DNA from 4 places in the Brenneria roseae subsp. americana genome. Region 1 is predicted to be linked to each of the others. Evidence: predicted binding sites of a transcription regulator. Region 1 holds the regulator's gene; each other region holds the start of a gene.
What was found. The regulator CRP, encoded in region 1, controls carbon source genes, mostly activating them, when cyclic AMP is high. The targets are predictions, from matches to a motif close to ATGTGANNNNNNTCACAT.
Positions count from the first base shown of each region.

Region 1 (4,652 bases):
CAAAAAGTCGCTGACGTTCGCCGGCAGTTGGAATCTGGCGAAGTCGTGCTGGTCTGGTCTGAATTGCATGAAACCATCAACATCATGCCTCGCGGCCAATTTAACGTCGGTGAGCATCACTCGTATTGAACGAATAAACATGCTAAAAGCCATGTATATAAAACAATGGATATCCGTTCCCTTTTTTGATGACGCTCGGTCTCTGTGATGGAGATGCGGATGAGCGCCACCATCACGGAGTTACGCGTCTCATGTCACATAAACATCCAATTATTGCTGTCACCGGCTCCAGCGGTGCGGGAACCACTACCACCAGTCTGGCGTTCCGTAAAATTTTTCAGCAGTTAAACATGCGGGCCGCCCAGCTTGAAGGGGATAGTTTTCATCGTTATACCCGTCCGGAAATGGATATGGCCATTCGCAAAGCGCGCGATCTTGGCCGGCATATCAGCTACTTTGGCCCTGAAGCCAATGATTTCAGCTTGCTGGAACAGTCATTCATTGAATATGGCCAGCATGGTCAGGGGCAAACCCGTAAATACCTTCACACCTATGACGAAGCCATTCCCTACAATCAGGTTCCCGGCACATTCACGCCGTGGGAACCCATGCCGGCACCGACCGATGTGCTGTTTTATGAAGGCCTGCATGGCGGAGTGGTTACTGACCAGCACAATGTGGCTCAGCACGTTGACCTGCTGGTGGGCGTGGTGCCCATCGTCAACCTCGAATGGATTCAAAAACTGATTCGTGATGTCAATGAACGCGGGCATTCACGCGAAGCCGTCATGGATTCCGTCGTGCGTTCCATGGAAGATTACATTACCTATATCACACCGCAGTTTTCACGCACGCATATTAACTTCCAGCGCGTTCCCACCGTGGATACGTCCAACCCGTTTGCTGCCAAGTCCATTCCTTCGCTGGATGAGAGCTTCGTAGTGATTCACTTTCAGGGACTGGATAATATTGATTACCCTTATCTGCTCGCCATGTTGCAAGGGTCATTCATTTCTCATATCAATACGCTGGTTGTCCCTGGTGGAAAAATGGGGCTGGCGATGGAGTTAATCATGGCGCCGCTGGTACAACGACTGCTGGAAGGGAAAAAGATCGAATAAGCCCGCGGCGGCACGATAAATGAAGCGCATCGCGCCACCACGATCGCAAGCATATCAGTTAGGGCGAAGGTTACCCCCCAACCTCATGGCTGTGCGTGACTTCAACGGACTGACCCAACATCAATGCAACAGAGCAGTATTTCTCGGCTGACAGCGCCACGGCTCGTTCTACCGCTTGATCGGTCAGCCCTTTTCCCGTCACGATGAAATGCAGATTAATATGGGTAAACAGACGCGGGGCTTCCGTTCTCCGTTCTGAAGTCAATTTCACTTCACAATCGACAACATTGTGACGTCCTTTTTGCAAAATCGACACGACATCAATCGCGCTACAACCACCAACCGACATCAAAACCATTTCCATCGGACTCGGCGCCTTATCACCCGCATTACCATCCATCAGAATCTGATGCCCTGATGAGGATTCGCCAAGAAACGTTAAGCCTTCAACCCATTTAACCCGTGCCTGCATGGTGCCTCCATTAAAAAATTTTTGAAATTTTATACTGTTACTATACAAAAACATCCAATAACCGGAGCTTTATCATGCTGAAGCGAGACAACACAAGACACTTCCTTCAAGCTGTGTTAAAAACGAGAATAGAATCTGCCTTTTCTGGACAAACTCAGATACAAGGAAGATGATGGCGTCGCCAGATATCAGGTTCCAGTATATTCCCTGACGTCATTCTGCTCACACGGATTTTGATTTTTTAGCAGTAACCACGCCGTACAGGGAACTCTGAGCCCTGTGATTTGCGCAGTGAATTACAACAGAGGATGATAGCGAATGGTTCTCGGCAAACCGCAAACAGACCCAACTCTCGAATGGTTCCTTTCTCATTGCCATATCCATAAGTATCCATCGAAGAGCACGCTTATTCACCAGGGTGAAAAAGCAGAAACGCTTTACTACATCGTGAAAGGCTCTGTCGCAGTGCTAATCAAAGATGAAGAAGGCAAAGAAATGATTCTCTCTTATCTCAATCAGGGAGATTTTATCGGCGAGCTTGGCCTGTTTGAAGAAGGTCAGGAGCGCAGTGCCTGGGTACGGGCAAAAACGGCTTGTGAAGTCGCTGAAATTTCTTACAAGAAATTCCGGCAGCTGATTCAGGTCAATCCAGATATCCTCATGCGTCTGTCCGCACAAATGGCGAGCCGTCTGCAGGTTACGTCGGAAAAAGTCGGTAACTTGGCTTTTCTTGATGTGACAGGCCGTATTGCTCAAACGTTGTTGAACCTGGCGAAACAACCCGATGCCATGACGCATCCGGATGGCATGCAAATAAAAATTACCCGTCAGGAAATTGGACAAATTGTTGGCTGTTCGCGTGAAACCGTGGGCCGCATTCTAAAAATGTTGGAAGACCAGAACCTGATCTCCGCACATGGCAAAACGATTGTCGTTTACGGCACTCGTTAAATCCTACTTAACCCGACAAAAAAAGCGTGAAGGCAACTTCACGCTTTTTTAATGATTTCAGGGCAATGACACATTAACCTGCGGCATTAACCACTTGCTCAACGGCTTTCGCAAACTTCGCCATTCCTTGTTCGATATCCTGCTCCTCAATAATCAGCGAAGGTACAAAGCGAATCACATTTGGTCCCGCCATCAGCACCATCACCCCTTGTTCCGCGGCTGCGGCTAAAAAGTCGCCTGCCCGCCCATGCCATTCCGGTTTCAGTTCAGCGCCCAACAATAAGCCCATGCCACGAACCTGCTCGAAAATACCGTACTGATGGTTAATCTTTTCCAACGCACTGATAAATCGATCGTGACGCTCCGCCACCCCCGCCAACACTGCTGGCGTATTGATCGTATCCAGCGCCGCTTCCGCCACGGCGCAAGCCAGAGGGTTACCGCCATAGGTCGTACCGTGTACGCCGACCGTCATCACAGAGGCAATGTCTTCGGTCGTCAGCATCGCACTGATCGGGAAACCGCCGCCCAACGCTTTCGCCGTGGTCAGGATATCCGGCGTAATACCGTAATACATATAGGTAAACAGTTTGCCCGTTCTGCCCATTCCACTTTGCACTTCATCAAAAACCAATAGCGCCTTATGCCGATCGCACAATTCACGCACGCCTTGCAGAAACTCCGGCGTGGCAGGCATGATTCCGCCCTCGCCCTGCACCGGTTCCAGCACAACCGCACAGGTGTGGTCATCCATCACCGCTTTGACCGCCGCCAGATCGTTAAAAGGCACATGCACGATATCCGCGGGTTTGGGTCCAAAACCGTCGGCATATTTTGCCTGCCCGCCAACCGAGACGGTGAATAACGTTCTTCCATGGAACGCGTTATAAAACGCAATAATCTTGGTTTTATATGGGCTATGGCGTTTGATCGCATAGTGGCGCGCCAGTTTAAAAGCCGCTTCGTTTGCCTCGGCCCCGGAGTTAGCAAAAAATACCCGATCGGCAAAGGTCGCATGAATCAGCTTGCTGGCAAGACGTAGCGCCGGCTCATTGGTAAAAATATTGCTGGTGTGCCACAGCTGTTCTCCCTGCTGTTTCAACGCGGCAACCAGAGCAGGATGGCAATGGCCAAGCGCGGTAACCGCAATACCGCCAGAGAAATCAATATATTCCCGCCCTTGCTGATCCCATACCCGGCTTCCCTTACCTTTCACCGGCACAAACTGCGCTGGTGCATAAACCGGCAGAATCACTTTATCGTGAGTTTCTCTCGTTACTGCTTTGTTCTCTGTAGCCATTTGCTGCCCCGCTCTGATATCCCATTGTTCCGAATGAAAATATAGTCATTAAATATGCATAAAAAATCAAATTCAGGCAATATTAAATCACCAACGCCGGGCAATTACTTGCTATACGATTAGATTTTAAGGAAATTATCCAGAAACTGATGCCCCTGCTGACTAAGTATGCTTTCAGGATGGAACTGTACTCCTTCCAATGGCAGTGCCCGGTGTCGAATTCCCATGATCTCATCGCGTTCACCGTCGCACTCGCTCCAGGCCGTCACCTCAAAGCAGTCAGGCAACGAGTCCGCCTCAATGACCAGCGAGTGGTAGCGCGTCACCGTCAGTGGCTGAGACAATCCGGAAAAAACCCCCGTCTTGTTATGGGTGATGAGAGAGGTTTTACCATGCATGACCTGTCTTGCCCGTACAACGCGCGCGCCAAATGCCTGCCCCAGCGCCTGATGACCAAGACAGACGCCCAGAATCGGTAATTTATCGGCGAAATGGCGGATCACCGCCAGTGAGATACCGGCTTCATCCGGAGTGCAGGGCCCCGGGGAAATCACCAACCGATCGGGCCCAAGCTGTTCGATATCCGCCAATTTCAGCTCATCGTTACGCTTGACCAGAACGTCGGCGCCCAACTCACAGAAATACTGATACAGGTTATAGGTAAAGGAGTCGTAGTTATCGATCAGTAACAGCATGCTTCGCCTGAAATCCTCATTTAAAAAACGCCCTCACGTCTACATACCACCACAAAGTGACATTAATCATACATGGCAACGATGATAAATCGCAGGGCTCGTAACGTCGGTCA
Region 1 is NZ_QDKJ01000009.1:14,610-19,261, forward strand. Features, by position in the region: gene B4923_RS12535 (YheU family protein) at 1-129, shown strand, start outside; gene B4923_RS12540 (phosphoribulokinase) at 252-1,121, shown strand; gene B4923_RS12545 (OsmC family protein) at 1,192-1,593, opposite strand; gene crp (cAMP-activated global transcriptional regulator CRP) at 1,912-2,544, shown strand; gene argD (bifunctional acetylornithine/succinyldiaminopimelate transaminase) at 2,618-3,844, opposite strand; gene B4923_RS12560 (aminodeoxychorismate synthase component II) at 3,964-4,539, opposite strand.

Region 2 (4,652 bases), on a different contig from region 1:
CAGGGTACTGGCAGAAAACCACGCCGGTTTTCAGTACCCGATCTTTCGCTTCAATCGTACCATGCGGTACCGCGATGGATTCACCCAGATACGTGGACGTCAGTTTCTCGCGATCCAGCATCGCTTCGACATATTCCGGTTCAACATAGCCACCTTTGACCAATTGCTCGCCCGCAAAGCGAATCGCCTGCTCTTTATCGGTCGCATGCTGATTGAGAAAGATATTCTCAGCACGCAGTTGGAACAGGTTTGACGACTCGGCAGTTGCGGCGGCAGGCGCGGCAGCAGACGGCGTGGCGCTTCCCTGCGCGGCAACCAGGCGGGTCGCCAGATCGCTATACAGGTTACTGTCGAGGAAATTGGTCAGCGAAATATGCTGAGCCTGTGGTGCATGCCGCATTGCCCGCTCAGTCAGATCGCGGTGGGTAATAACCAGATCGACATCGTCCGGCAGGCTATTAATCGCGCTGTTGGTGACGGAGATATTGGTCAGCCCGGCATCCTGCACCTTCTTGCGCAGCACCCCCGCGCCCATCGCGCTGGAGCCCATACCGGCATCACACGCCACGATGATTTTACGCACGGTGCTCAGATCACCGCTGATGCCCGTATTCACGCCGCCCTGCCCTTTGGCGGTGGCTTTCATTTCCTGCATACGGCGAGTCGCATCGCCCAGATCGTCTTCGCTCTTTTGCTTCATGCTCTTCAGCAGAATCACAGAAACGATGAAGGAAACAGCAAATGCCGCCGTAATCGCCGCAATGTTAGCGAAATACGCGCCTTTCGGCGTCATCGCCAGCACCGCCAGAATTGAACCCGGAGAAGCAGGAGAAACCAGACCGCCACCCAGAATGTTAAGGGTGAACACGCCGGTCATACCGCCCAGAATCACCGCAATAATCAGACGCGGGTTCATCAGGACATAAGGGAAATAAATTTCGTGAATCCCACCGAGGAAGTGGATGATCGCCGCGCCCGGTGCAGATTCTTTTGCATTGCCACGACCGAAGAACATGTAGGCCATCAATACGCCCATACCCGGACCTGGGTTGGCTTCGATCAGGAAGAAAATCGATTTTCCGGTTTCAGTAGCCTGTTGGATACCCAACGGCGAGAAGATACCGTGGTTAATGGCGTTGTTCAGGAACAGAATTTTTGCCGGTTCAACGAAAATCGACGTGAACGGCAGCAGGTTATTCTGCACCATCAGGTTAACGCCGGCCGCCAGTACATGGGAGAACACCTCGACCAGCGGACCGATAGCCAGGAATGCCAGAATAGCCAGCAACATGCCGAGGATACCGGCAGAGAAGTTGTTGACCAGCATTTCAAAACCACTTTTGATTTTGCCGTCAACCATTCTGTCGAAGCGCTTGATTGCCCAGCCGCCCAGCGGGCCAACAATCATCGCGCCCAGGAACATGGGAATATCCGTCCCGGCGATCACACCCATGGTCGTGATGGCACCCACCACGCCGCCGCGTTCACCAAAGACCAGACGGCCACCGGTATAACCGATCAGCAACGGCAGCAGATAGGTAATCATCGGACCGACGAGATTCGCCAGCGTCTCGTTGGGAATCCAGCCCGTAGGAATAAACAGCGCGGTAATAATACCCCAGGCGATGAATGCGCCAATATTGGGCATCACCATGTTGCTCAGAAAGCGGCCAAAATTTTGCACTTTGACCTTAAAGTCTGGTGAAAGCATAAAAACACACCCCTATTGAGACGCGCTGACAATAAGAGCGCGTGATAATTATCGTGAGACGCTGTGACAACCATTCATCACATGAACGTCCCCGTCTGTATTGCTATATGCAACGCGGACTCTAGCACGCTGTTTTCATACCGCAACTTCACGGCATAAACGTGACAAAAATCACACAACCACCCTACATTACCGCCACAAATAGGTGATTAACTTCACAAAAAAGCATTAAAAACGCCGAAATCCCACGCCGCCAGCCAGTATCCCTTGGCCATATTTGTGATACTAATCACATTTCAACTCATGCCATTTGTTTTGATTATGTGATTCTTATCACAATTTATTTTCACCCCCGCGCCCGTTTCCCCCTCAATCTGTCGAACTTACGGTGCGGCGGCGACACCCAGCGACGTTAGCGCGTTCGACAGGTTCTGCTGCTGCGCAGGTAACCCCGCTATCATGCCGTTGTACTGGGCCACCTGTTGCGGCGTATGGAAATGTACCTGGGCACCGTTGAAAACGACCTGATCGCCTTGCGCCTGCAAATAATCCCCCACCTGAATCAGGCTCTGGGCAAACGAAATCGCGCTGGGGATCAACGGCAGCAATATGTTGGTCGGCTGCGTCACAACGCGGTTATACAATCGATCATAGCCAACTTGTAATTCTTCCGGTTGTTTGAGCGCGCGGCGGGCATTATCCGCTTGCGCTTTTGCCGTCTGAATATGTTGCCCCAGCATATTTATGGCGCCGATAGACTGGCGGAGCGCGTCACGTTGAGACAGGAAATCTTCGGGGACGCGTATATGGGAAACCTGCGCCATCATTGGCGTCAGACTACCGGCTACGGCCTGATGAAACTGCTGGGAAAAGGTGGTCAGGATCGCGTAATCGTTGACAAAGGGCCCGAAATTCTTCTTTTGTTCTTCTGTCAATTCAGGCAGTTTTCCATCCTGTTGCAGTTGAACATTCTGCACGAAAACCGTAAAAGCTTTACGCTGATCGGCTTCGCTATCGCCACATCCCGCAATCTGCAATGCCATAAAAAATACGAAAACAGACCACAGCCAACGTGTGCGATATTCCATCACTCCTCTCATTCCATGCTCCTGTTTTTAGTATGTTCTGATCGTCCGGCTACGTTTAAGCATAGTCGGATCAATCCAGCTGTGCCGAGATGTTGTTCACTTACAAACCGGATGACACAAGATCGATGACAAAGGCGACATCAGCCTTACCTTAACTGCTTAAAAAATGAGCAAGCCTCTCTCTATGCTGGTGCACACGCCAGCGGTTCTTCCCGCGTTTTCCCGCGCAGGCAGGCTTCTTTCGAAGAATAACCGTTTAAAATCATTCACTCTGAATTTTTGCCAGATTTCGTTATTTGCATGGCGTAGTTCTTGCTTGTGATTGGTATCCACCTTCACACCTTCATTCAAGGGCAGATCATGGCACTCACGTCTCATTCAAGTTATCAGAATGCAAGTCATCGGAATGGATTTCGCTGTGCATCGCATATTCGGGAATTGGCTCAGCACAGCCAACTGCTGGCTGACTGGTCGCTCCGTTACGATCAGATATCCCAAGGCCGATTTGAGGGCAATATCAAAGAGGCCTGGATTGACGATATACAGTTTCATGAGGAGCAGCTATCTCAAGCGGTGTTTCAAAGCGGGAAAGGACGTGATGAGACGTTGTGTCTGGGCGTATTCAATATGTTGTCAGCTGAAGCACGCTGGATGGGCAAAAGCCTGACATTGCAGGATGTAACCTGGTCCTATAACGGCGGTGAGTTGATGTTGCAAACCCCCGATCGCTCCTCGATACAGGTACTGAGCATTCCGCTTTCACTGCTCCCTGACATTGCCAATGAGTTACCCAATGCAGTTTACTCTGTCAGAGACGATGCGCTGGCTTCACGTATCCGGCAACAAATCACCGCCACATTCAACAGCATCATCGATCATCCGCTTCAGATGGCCAGCCAGCAAGCCAGACAACATTTCAAAAGCGATCTCAGGGAACTGGTGTTCGCATTTTTTGATGTCGCCAACCGGCAAAATGCCACCATACGGCACTCGCAGCAAAAAGCGCAGCGCGTTGTCAGAAGTGCGCAGGAGGCATTGATTGAGAATCGGAGCATGCCGCTGACCATGGATGAACTGTGTCTGATGACGCATACATCACGACGCACCCTACAGAACTGTTTTGAGGTGGTGACGGGGCAAAGTCCGGCCGTGTTTCTCAAAAATATGCGGCTGAACGGCGTAAAAAGGACGCTGGTGACCAGCCGTGAGCCATTAAACATCAGCGATGTGGCGTCACAATGGGGATTCTGGCACCTGTCACAATTTACCGCAGACTACAAGCGTCTGTTTGGCGAGTTACCGTCTCAGACATTGAAAGCCATCCGTCGACTCAACTGAAGCGTGATGGAAAAGTTTGCCAGATTTCGATAACGGAAAAACGAAACGCATTCATAGACTGGCCATGAACCATCAGGAGGGACAGGAACATGGCACAGCATCATACTTATCCTCAAAAAGCGTATTCTCAACACGCTCAGTCTCAGCGACATAAGCTTCAGAAAGGCAGTCTTGGACTGTGGTCGATCATCTTCTTCGTCATTGCTGCCGCCTCCCCGCTAACCGGCGTGGTCGGTGGTTTACCCGTCGCATTTATGGTCGGCAATGGCGCTGGCGTTCCCGGCGTCTATGTTCTTGCCGGGCTGCTATTGATCGTTTTCAGCTTCGGATTTATGGCAATGGGCCGTTATATCGTCAATGCCGGCGCTTTTTACGCTTACATTGCACAAGGGTTGGGAACACGCAGCGGCATCGCCGGGCTGAGCGTAGCGCTGCTGGCTTATACGGCGATACAGCTGGCCGTCACCGCGATGTTCGGCTTTTTCTGCTCACAGTTTATTGAATCGCAACTCAGC
Region 2 is NZ_QDKJ01000007.1:108,067-112,718, forward strand. Features, by position in the region: gene B4923_RS10705 (PTS mannitol transporter subunit IICBA) at 1-1,711, opposite strand, end outside; gene B4923_RS10710 (DUF3053 domain-containing protein) at 2,095-2,799, opposite strand; gene B4923_RS10715 (helix-turn-helix domain-containing protein) at 3,160-4,137, shown strand; gene B4923_RS10720 (APC family permease) at 4,227-4,652, shown strand, end outside.
Region 2: the regulator CRP is predicted to act here: its motif matches at 1,989-2,006, upstream of B4923_RS10705 (PTS mannitol transporter subunit IICBA).

Region 3 (4,652 bases), on a different contig from region 1:
CAATCTGCATGGTGGCAAGCGTCGTAATCAGTGCGTTGATTTTTAGTCGCGCGATGACGAAACCGTTTAGCAAACCGAACGCCATGCCCAGCAGCAGCCCAGCGCCGACACCAATCCACAGGCTTTCACTGATATTGATGACCACCGCGGTCGTTACCCCCGCACAGGCAATGATCGACGCCACCGACAGGTCAAAATCACCGGAGGCCAGGCAGAACAACATACCGCAAGCCACCATACCGGACATGGAGATAGCCAGCCCCAGCCCTTTCATATTAATAAAGGTGGCAAAGTTAGGCACAAAAATAGCGCATCCGACAAACAGTACGGCAAAAACCACCAGCATGCCGTAGTTATCCCAAATGCGGGAGATCCCCATACCGCTTTTCTTCTTTTCGGGGGTAGCAGACGTAACCGTTGACATTATTTTGCTCCTTCGCGGTCAGGCAACCGCAGATTCGATATCGGGGGTTCGTAACATTGCCAGACTCAGTACCTTCTGTTCCGTGGCCTCTTCATGTTGGAGCTCACCGGAAACGGCACCTTCACGCATCACAATGATACGGTCAGCCAGCCCAAGCACTTCGGGTAAATCGCTGGAAGCAAACAGCACGGCAATGCCTTGCTTTGCCAAGGCATAAATCACATGATAAATCTCATGCTTGGCGCCCACGTCAATCCCGCGGGTCGGTTCATCCAGCAGAATGACTTTCATATCTTCTGACAGCCAGCGTCCAAGAATGGTCTTTTGCTGATTTCCCCCGGACAGGTTCATAAGCAGCTGTTCCGCAGAAGGCGTTTTGATATTCAGCGCGTCAATGCGACGGGCCGCGTTATCCTCTTCCCACTGATTATTGATGATGAACCCGGCTTTCACGCTTTTACGCCGCGCACTGATATTAATGTTGTCGCGCACCGAGTGAACGGGAATGATGCCGTCAGCTTTGCGATCTTCAGGACACAGCATCACCCCTTGTCGGATCGCGTCGATCGGCGAATTCACCACCAACGGTTTGCCATCCAGCAATACCTCACCCGAAGTAATCCGGGTGGCGCCAAATAACCCTTTCATCAATTCACTGCGGCCCGCGCCCACCAAACCAAACAGGCCGACAATCTCGCCCTGGCGCACATTCAGCGAAACCGTCGATTTTACGCCGGGCGCTTTCACGTCTTTCAGCGTCAGTCGTTCTTCACCATGCGGGCGCGGCGCGTAACCATAGATATCCCCCAGGTCGCGTCCCACCATGGCTTGTACCAGCGATTCATGGTTTACCTGCTGCATATCGTCAAACGTGCGCACATAGCGGCCATCTTTAAACACGGTAATCGCATCACTCAGAGCGAAGATTTCTTCCATTCGGTGTGAAACATACAGAATGACTCGCCCTTCACTGCGCAACTCTTTAATAACCCGGAATAGCTGTTCTATTTCACGGGCCGAGAGCGAACTGGTTGGTTCGTCAAACGCAATAATTTTGGCATTGCGGGCCAGCGCCTTGGCGATTTCCACCATTTGCCACTGCCCGATAGACAGGTATTTCAGCGGGGTATCCGGATCAAGATCCAACCCCAGGTGTTCAAGTTGCAGTTTGGCCTCATAACGCAGCAGAGAATAATTGACCATGCCGTATTTGTGCGGCAACTGACCAAGATAGATGTTTTCCGCAACCGTCATTTCCGGAACCAGATGTAATTCCTGATAAATAATCGCCACTCCGGCATTCAGGGCGTCCATCGTGTTATTGAATTGAACCGGCGTATCCTGAATATGAATTTCCCCGGCCGAGGGGGCATAGTTACCACTCAGAATTTTCAGCAACGTGGATTTACCCGCCCCGTTTTCCCCCATCAATGCATGGATCTGCCCGGCCTGGCAGGAAAAACTGATATCTGAAAGCGCCTTGACACCGGGAAACTCTTTACCAATTCCATGAAACGACAAATAGGGTGACTGTGCTGTCATGTCCGTTTCCTCATGGTTAACCACCGGCGATAACGCCAGTGGGTTTCGATTCCGCCATGCTTTGGCGGGTTGAATCACATTTATGGGTAAACGCACGGACATCCTTGTCCCACCCGACTTACATCAGCCCTTTTTTCTCCAGTTCGACCTTGAAGTTTTCACGGGTAATCAACACCACGTCGGTAACTTCGGTGAATTTTTCCGGCTCAACGCCCTTGGTCACCCACTCGTTCAGCATCTGGATACTCTTATATCCGTGAATATCCGGACTTGGCAGCAGTGAACCATAGAAGCCGGTGGCCTGAGCTTTGGACAGCTCGCTCACCGCGTCCACGCCATTGATGCCGATGCCAATCACATTTGCGGCTTTAAAACCCTGACCTTCGGTCGCCCGAACGCCGCCCAATACGGTGTTGTCGTTCATGCCCACAATCAGCCAGTTTTTCACTTTGGCGTGCTGAACCAGCATGGAGTTAGCGGCATCAAACGCGCCGGGGATATCGTTGGATTTGGTAGGGACCTGATAGATTTGCTGTTCCGGGAAACCGGCGGCTTTCAGGGCTTCCATCGAACCGCTGGTACGGCGGCGCGCGGTATCCAACTCATTTGCCGTAATGGCCATGACGGCGGTTTCTTCCACCTTCCAGCCGCGATTGTTCATTTCTTTCCACAGTTCCTGACCTTGACGCTCACCGATTTTGGTTGCGGCCATCATGACCAGCGGCACCGTGTCCATCGGCTCACCTTTGGCGTTGACAAACTGATCGTCCACCGCGATAACCTTCAAATCGTAACTACGTGCTTTGGCGACAATGGCTGGCCCCAACTTGGGATCGGGCGTACAGATAACAAAACCTTTCGCCCCGCTGGCCGCCAGACTGTCGATAGCATTAAGGGTTTTTTCCCCATCGGGAACCGCAATTTTAATCACATCAAAACCGAGATCTTTTCCTGCTTTATCAGCAAACTTCCATTCAGTCTGAAACCAAGGTTCTTCCGGTTGCTTTACCAGAAATCCCAGTTTCAATGTTTCGGCGATAGCCGATTGTGACATAACGGCAGCCAGCCCGATCGTTGCCAGCACCTTAGTGAATTTATGCATGATGTTCTCCGATATATTTATCTTTTTATACGTCAGCCAGGCTGATGTATATCATCGTTCTCGGTAGGGCAATTTCAGTCTGGATAAAGGAAAAACACAGACTTAGCATCATTCCTTTACTCAGCAACATTCAGACGCTCTATGTTTTAACCGGTATTTTCATCAAGAATATAGAGCGCTATCACATACCGTAACAACGACAGGTTTGTGCATACATTTAGCAAATTTAACCAGTTATTAACTTTTGACCACCATCACAAAATGACTGCTGGTGACAGAAAAATACATACTTCCAGCTAACGGCTCCTCACGCCCTGACTTATCCCCTGCCTATTGTTAACAACAATAAAAAGCAGGATTAACAGGAGCGAAACGATGAGTGCGGGTGCGATTACTATTGGCCTCGATTTCGGCAGCGATTCGGTGCGCGCGCTGGCCGTTGATTGCCAGTCCGGGCAGGAATTAGCAACAGAAGTGGTCTATTACCCTCGCTGGCGTGAAGGCAAGTATTGCCAGCCCGCCAACAACCAGTTCCGACATCATCCGCTGGACTACATCGAATCGCTGGAACAGGCCATCCGGGTCGTTGTCGGGCTGCTGACGGCAGAACAGCGTCAGCAGGTTATCGGGATCGGTGTCGACTCCACCGGTTCGACGCCGGCGCCGATAGATGAACAGGGACAGATTCTGGCGCTGCGTCCCGAATTCGCCGATAACCCCAATGCGATGTTTGTCTTGTGGAAAGATCACACGGCGATAGAAGAAGCCGAAGCGATCAACACGCTGTGTCGCCGCGGACCATTTCCGGATTACACCCGCTATATTGGCGGCGTCTATTCTTCCGAATGGTTTTGGGCGAAAATCCTGCACGTATCACGTGAAGATGCGCAGGTCCGCCAGGCCGCCGTCTCCTGGATCGAATTATGTGATTGGGTTCCCGCCCTGCTTTCCGGTACGGTGGCGCCAGAGAACATCAAACGCGGGCGCTGTAGCGCCGGTCACAAGTCACTCTGGCATCCTGACTGGGGCGGTTTGCCGCCCAAAGATTTTCTGCACGCCCTTTCCCCCTGCCTGACCGAACGTTTGCAATACCCGATGTTTACCGAAACCTGGACAGCCGATCTGCCGGTCGGCACCCTCACCCCCGAATGGGCGCAGCGGCTTGGTTTGCCGGACAGCGTGACGATTGCGGGCGGCGCGTTTGACTGTCATGTCGGCACCGTTGGCGCCGGCGCGCAGCCTTATACGCTGGTTAAGGTCATCGGCACCTCCACCTGCGACATTTTGATCGCCGATGAGTCCCGTATTGCCGATCGCACAATCGCAGGGATCTGCGGTCAGGTGGATGGCAGCGTGGTGCCCGGCTATATCGGGCTGGAAGCAGGACAGTCCGCTTTCGGTGATATGTATGCCTGGTTTGGCCGTCTGTTGAACTGGTCTTTGCAACAGGCCATCAAAGATTATCCCGAACTCAATGCGCCACTACAGGCCACGGAAAGTAAACTGCTTGAACGACTCACGCAGGCATGGGCCGAGAATCCAACGCTGGATCATCTGCCCGTTGTCCTCGACTGGTTTAACGGA
Region 3 is NZ_QDKJ01000006.1:28,763-33,414, reverse strand. Features, by position in the region: gene araH (L-arabinose ABC transporter permease AraH) at 1-424, opposite strand, end outside; gene araG (L-arabinose ABC transporter ATP-binding protein AraG) at 443-1,966, opposite strand; gene B4923_RS09065 (arabinose ABC transporter substrate-binding protein) at 2,085-3,068, opposite strand; gene B4923_RS09060 (ribulokinase) at 3,444-4,652, shown strand, end outside.
Region 3: the regulator CRP is predicted to act here: its motif matches at 3,311-3,328, upstream of B4923_RS09065 (arabinose ABC transporter substrate-binding protein).

Region 4 (4,652 bases), 130 kb from region 1:
GATCGATGTCCTTGGCATACGTGGGTAGCCTGTCTGCTCGCGCAGTAAACGGGTGAACCTGGAGTTTGTTCTGGTGCGCTTCTTTCACCATTCCGGTAAACGAAATATGCCCGGTTGTGGCGTCAGGTTTCACCAGCATGTGATAGTCCGGGCCGATACCGTCGGCGTAGGCGGCAATCTGCTTCATGGCGCCCGGTTCGAACATCCAGTCATAGTCGTAGTTTATCCACTTTCCGTCAGACTGCTTCTCATAGGTTTCATGCCAGTCGGTATAGGCAATCAACTGGATCAGATTCAGATCCATCTCCATTGCGGGCAGTAGTTCGGTCTTGATGCGTTTAAGCTCTGCGACATCAAACGACTGTAGGAATACCCGATCGCTTTTCTGAGTGTAGCCGTATTGCTTCAGTACGGTCAGCGTTTCGCGGGCAATGTCTTTACCTTCCTGATGATGGAACCACGGCGCTTTGATTTCAGGATAGATGCCAATATTTTTGCCGGTTGAGTGATTCAGACCCTGAATAAACTCAATTTCTTCCTGAAAGGTATGGACGTGAAAGTCAGATTGCCACATTGGGAAACGGGTGGGATAGCTTTGTACCTGTTTGCCGTTTTTAATGTCGAACCCTTCAGTGAATTTCAGCGACTTAATTTCTGACAGCGTGAAGTCAATGGCATAAAACCGGCCATCCTGACGCGCTCGCTGAGGAAAACGTTCTGCGACATCGGTGACGCGATCAAGATAGTGATCGTGCAGGACGACCAGTGCGTTGTCTTTGGTTAGTACCAGATCCTGCTCCAGATAATCCGCTCCCTGTGCGTAGGCCATGGCTTTGGCTGGCAGCGTATGCTCTGGTAGGTAACCGCTGGCGCCGCGGTGGGCGATAACGATTTTGCTGCTTTGTTCGGCAAGGGCGCCGAATGAGAAGGACAAGGCGATACTGGTGAGAAGTGATTTTACAACGTAGCTCATGCGGTCAAACCTCTTTCTGTTGAGAGACAGGCGGCGTCAGTAGACGCCGCCAGAGGGATGCTTACAAGACGGGATTATGCACGATTGGCTAATTCTTCTTTATGCTTTTTCTCACTGATCATCACCATCACCAGCAGCACAACGGCCAGTATGCTACCACCGATCATTACCATGAAGCCGCCGTCCCAGCCGAAGAAGTCGACGGTATAACCGACAATGGCGCTGGCCGCCACGGAGCCGCCAAGGTAACCGAACAGGCCGGTAAATCCGGCTGCGGTACCCGCGGCTTTTTTCGGCGCCAGTTCCAGTGCGTGCAGACCAATCAACATGACCGGGCCGTAAATCAGGAAACCGATGATAATCATGCAGGCCATGTCTACGTGCGGATTCCCTGCCGGGTTCATCCAGTAAACGATCGTTGCGATGGTGACCAGCACCATAAAGAACACGCCGGTCGCCCCACGGTTGCCTTTGAAGACCTTATCGGACATCCAGCCGCAGAGCAGCGTGCCGGGAATACCGGCATATTCGTAGAGGAAATACGCCCAGGACGATCTATCCAGTGCAAAATGTTTCACTTCTTTCAAATAGGTTGGCGACCAGTCAAGGATACCGTAGCGCAGCAGGTAGACGAATACGTTGGCAATGGCGATATACCACAGCAGTTTGTTGGGGAAAACGTACTGCATGAAGATTTGCTTCGCCGTCAGCTCTTCTTCTGCTTTTTCATCGTAATCAATAGGATAATCGTTTTTATACTCTTCAATCGGCGGCAGGCCGCAGGATTGTGGCGTGTCACGCATCAGAGCAAAGGCAATCAGTGCAACCAGAATGGCGGCAAACGCCGGCATGTATAACGCCGCTTTCCAATCGTTAAACCAGGCCATACCCAGCAGGAACAGCAGCGGTGGCAGACCGCCCCCGACGTTGTGCGCGCAGTTCCAGATGGAAACGATACTGCCGCGTTCTTTCTGAGACCACCAGTGAACCATGGTGCGTCCACACGGAGGCCATCCCATTCCCTGAAACCAGCCGCACAGGAACAAGAGAACGAACATTACCGCAATGCTTGACGTTGCCCAGGGGACGAAGCCCATGAACAGCATGACGGAAGCCGCCAGAATCAATCCCGCAGGCAGGAAGACGCGAGGGTTTGAACGGTCGGATACGGAACCCATGATGAATTTGGAAAAACCATAGGCAATTGAGATCCCGGATAACGCAAAGCCAAGATCCCCACGGGAAAAGCCCTGTTCGATCAGGTAAGGCATTGCCAGCGTGAAGTTTTTACGTACCAGATAGTAGGCGGCGTAGCCAAAAAATATCCCCATGAAAATCTGCCAGCGCAGGCGGCGATAGACAGGATCAATGTGATCTTCTGCCATTCTCGGCTGGTGGGCCGCAGGCCTAAAAATACTCAGCATAGATATCTCCAATGCGAAAGAAAACGACAATTTATTGTTCTATTACGAACGTAATTGTAGTGAGTAAATCGGTGGTTATTTGTGAGTCAAGGCTCAAATGTTACGTTTTTATGACAGCGTGACATTTTTTGTGTGCATGTTAACAGAACTGAGAGAGTTGAAGGCGTGATTTTAGTGAGTTAAATCACATTTACGGTCTTTCATTATCTATTAATTTTCGTTTTTTGTTCGTTTTTGCTCTTTATCAAACATTAACCTTATATTTTATGTCCCAATAGCAACATACAATGAGCGTCTGGGGCGAGAACATGATGCAGAAGAAAGGGGCATACCGGGAAACCGATGTCGTTATCATTGGCGGCGGCGCGACAGGAGCCGGCATTGCGCGAGATTGTGCATTACGTGGGTTGCGCTGTCTGTTGCTGGAGCGTCACGATATGGCTACGGGCGCCACCGGGCGTAATCACGGTTTGCTGCACAGCGGGGCGCGTTATGCCGTGACGGATGGCGAATCCGCACGCGAATGTATTGAAGAAAATACCATTCTTCGCCGTATTGCCCGCCACTGTATTGAACCCACCGATGGCCTGTTCCTGACGCTGCCGGAAGATGATCTTGCCTGGCAGAGCCAGTTTATTACGGCCTGCCAGCAGGCGGGAATCAATGCGCAGGCCATTGATCCGCAGGAAGCGCTGCGGCTGGAACCGGCGGCCAACCCAACCTTGATCGGTGCGGTGCGGGTGCCTGACGGCACCGTGGACCCTTTCCGGCTGACGACGGCCAATATGGTTGACGCCTGTGAGCACGGCGCGATCGTCCTGACATATCATGAAGTTATTGGTTTAATTCGTCAGGGCGATCGCATTACCGGCGTACGCGTTTTCGACCATAAAAATTCGACTGAAACAGAGATATACGCTCAGATTGTGGTGAATGCGGCCGGGATCTGGGGACAGCATATTGCCGAATATGCCGACCTGCGGGTGCGTATGTTTCCGGCCAAAGGCGCCTTGCTGATCTTGGGACATCGTATTAACAACATGGTCATCAACCGCTGCCGCAAGCCTGCGGACGCCGATATTCTGGTGCCGGGCGATACGATTTCCCTGATTGGCACGACCTCAACTCGCGTCGATTACGACCAAATTGACAATATGACGGTGACTCCTGATGAAGTTGACACCCTGATCCGTGAAGGCAGCATGCTGGCGCCGCAGCTGGCGACCACGCGTATCTTGCGCGCTTATGCCGGCGTGCGCCCGTTGGTTGCGAACGACAGCGACCCGAGTGGACGGAGCGTGAGCCGTGGCATTGTGCTGCTAGACCACGCCAGCCGCGATGGACTGGAAGGATTTATCACCATTACGGGCGGCAAGCTGATGACGTATCGGCTGATGGCCGAATGGGCCACGGACAAAATTTGCGAAAAGCTGGGCCACAACGTTGCCTGTTCCACTGCCCAGAGAGCGCTGCCGGGCTCCGAGCCCACCGGAGAGCGACGCCGGTCGGCTCAATCTACGACAAAGCCCACGGATGACAAACAACTGTCGGCGCCGCTGCGAGGATCGGCGATTTATCGTCACGGCGATCGCGCCGGGCGTTTGATCTCGGGGGAGCGTCTGGATAGCAGTCTGGTCTGCGAATGTGAAGCGGTCACCGCAGGTGAAGTGCGCTATGCGGTGGAATCGCTACAGGTGAATAACCTGATTGATTTACGCCGGCGTACCCGGGTAGGTATGGGAACGTGTCAGGGCGAGCTGTGCGCGTGTCGGGCCGCAGGGTTGCTATGCCGCCTGGGACAATCGACGCCGGAGCAATCCATTATCCAACTCAGCCAGTTTCTGAATGAACGCTGGAAAGGCATTCGCCCGGTGGCCTGGGGCAATACGCTGCGCGAAAGCGAATTTACCAACTGGGTATATCAGGGGCTGTGCGGCTTGACGGCCGATGACGGTCAGGAGGAACACCATGCGGTATGACGTAGTCATTATTGGCGGCGGACTGGCGGGGTTAACCTGTGGCATTCGGTTGTCTGAATTGGGAAAACGTTGTGCGATTGTCAGCGCCGGACAAAGCGCGTTGCATTTCTCTTCCGGCGCGTTGGATTTGCTCTCTTGCCTGCCAGATGGCCGCGCGGTAAGTCAGCCATTGAGTGCTTTGACCGAACTGACCCGATTGGCTCCCCAACATCCTTATTCGCGTATCGGCGCCGAACGTATCACGGCATTACTGCCTGAAGCGGAAGCGTTATTAAG
Region 4 is NZ_QDKJ01000009.1:139,653-144,304, reverse strand. Features, by position in the region: gene glpQ (glycerophosphodiester phosphodiesterase) at 1-973, opposite strand, end outside; gene glpT (glycerol-3-phosphate transporter) at 1,048-2,397, opposite strand; gene glpA (anaerobic glycerol-3-phosphate dehydrogenase subunit A) at 2,706-4,376, shown strand; gene glpB (glycerol-3-phosphate dehydrogenase subunit GlpB) at 4,366-4,652, shown strand, end outside.
Region 4: the regulator CRP is predicted to act here: its motif matches at 2,570-2,587, upstream of glpT (glycerol-3-phosphate transporter).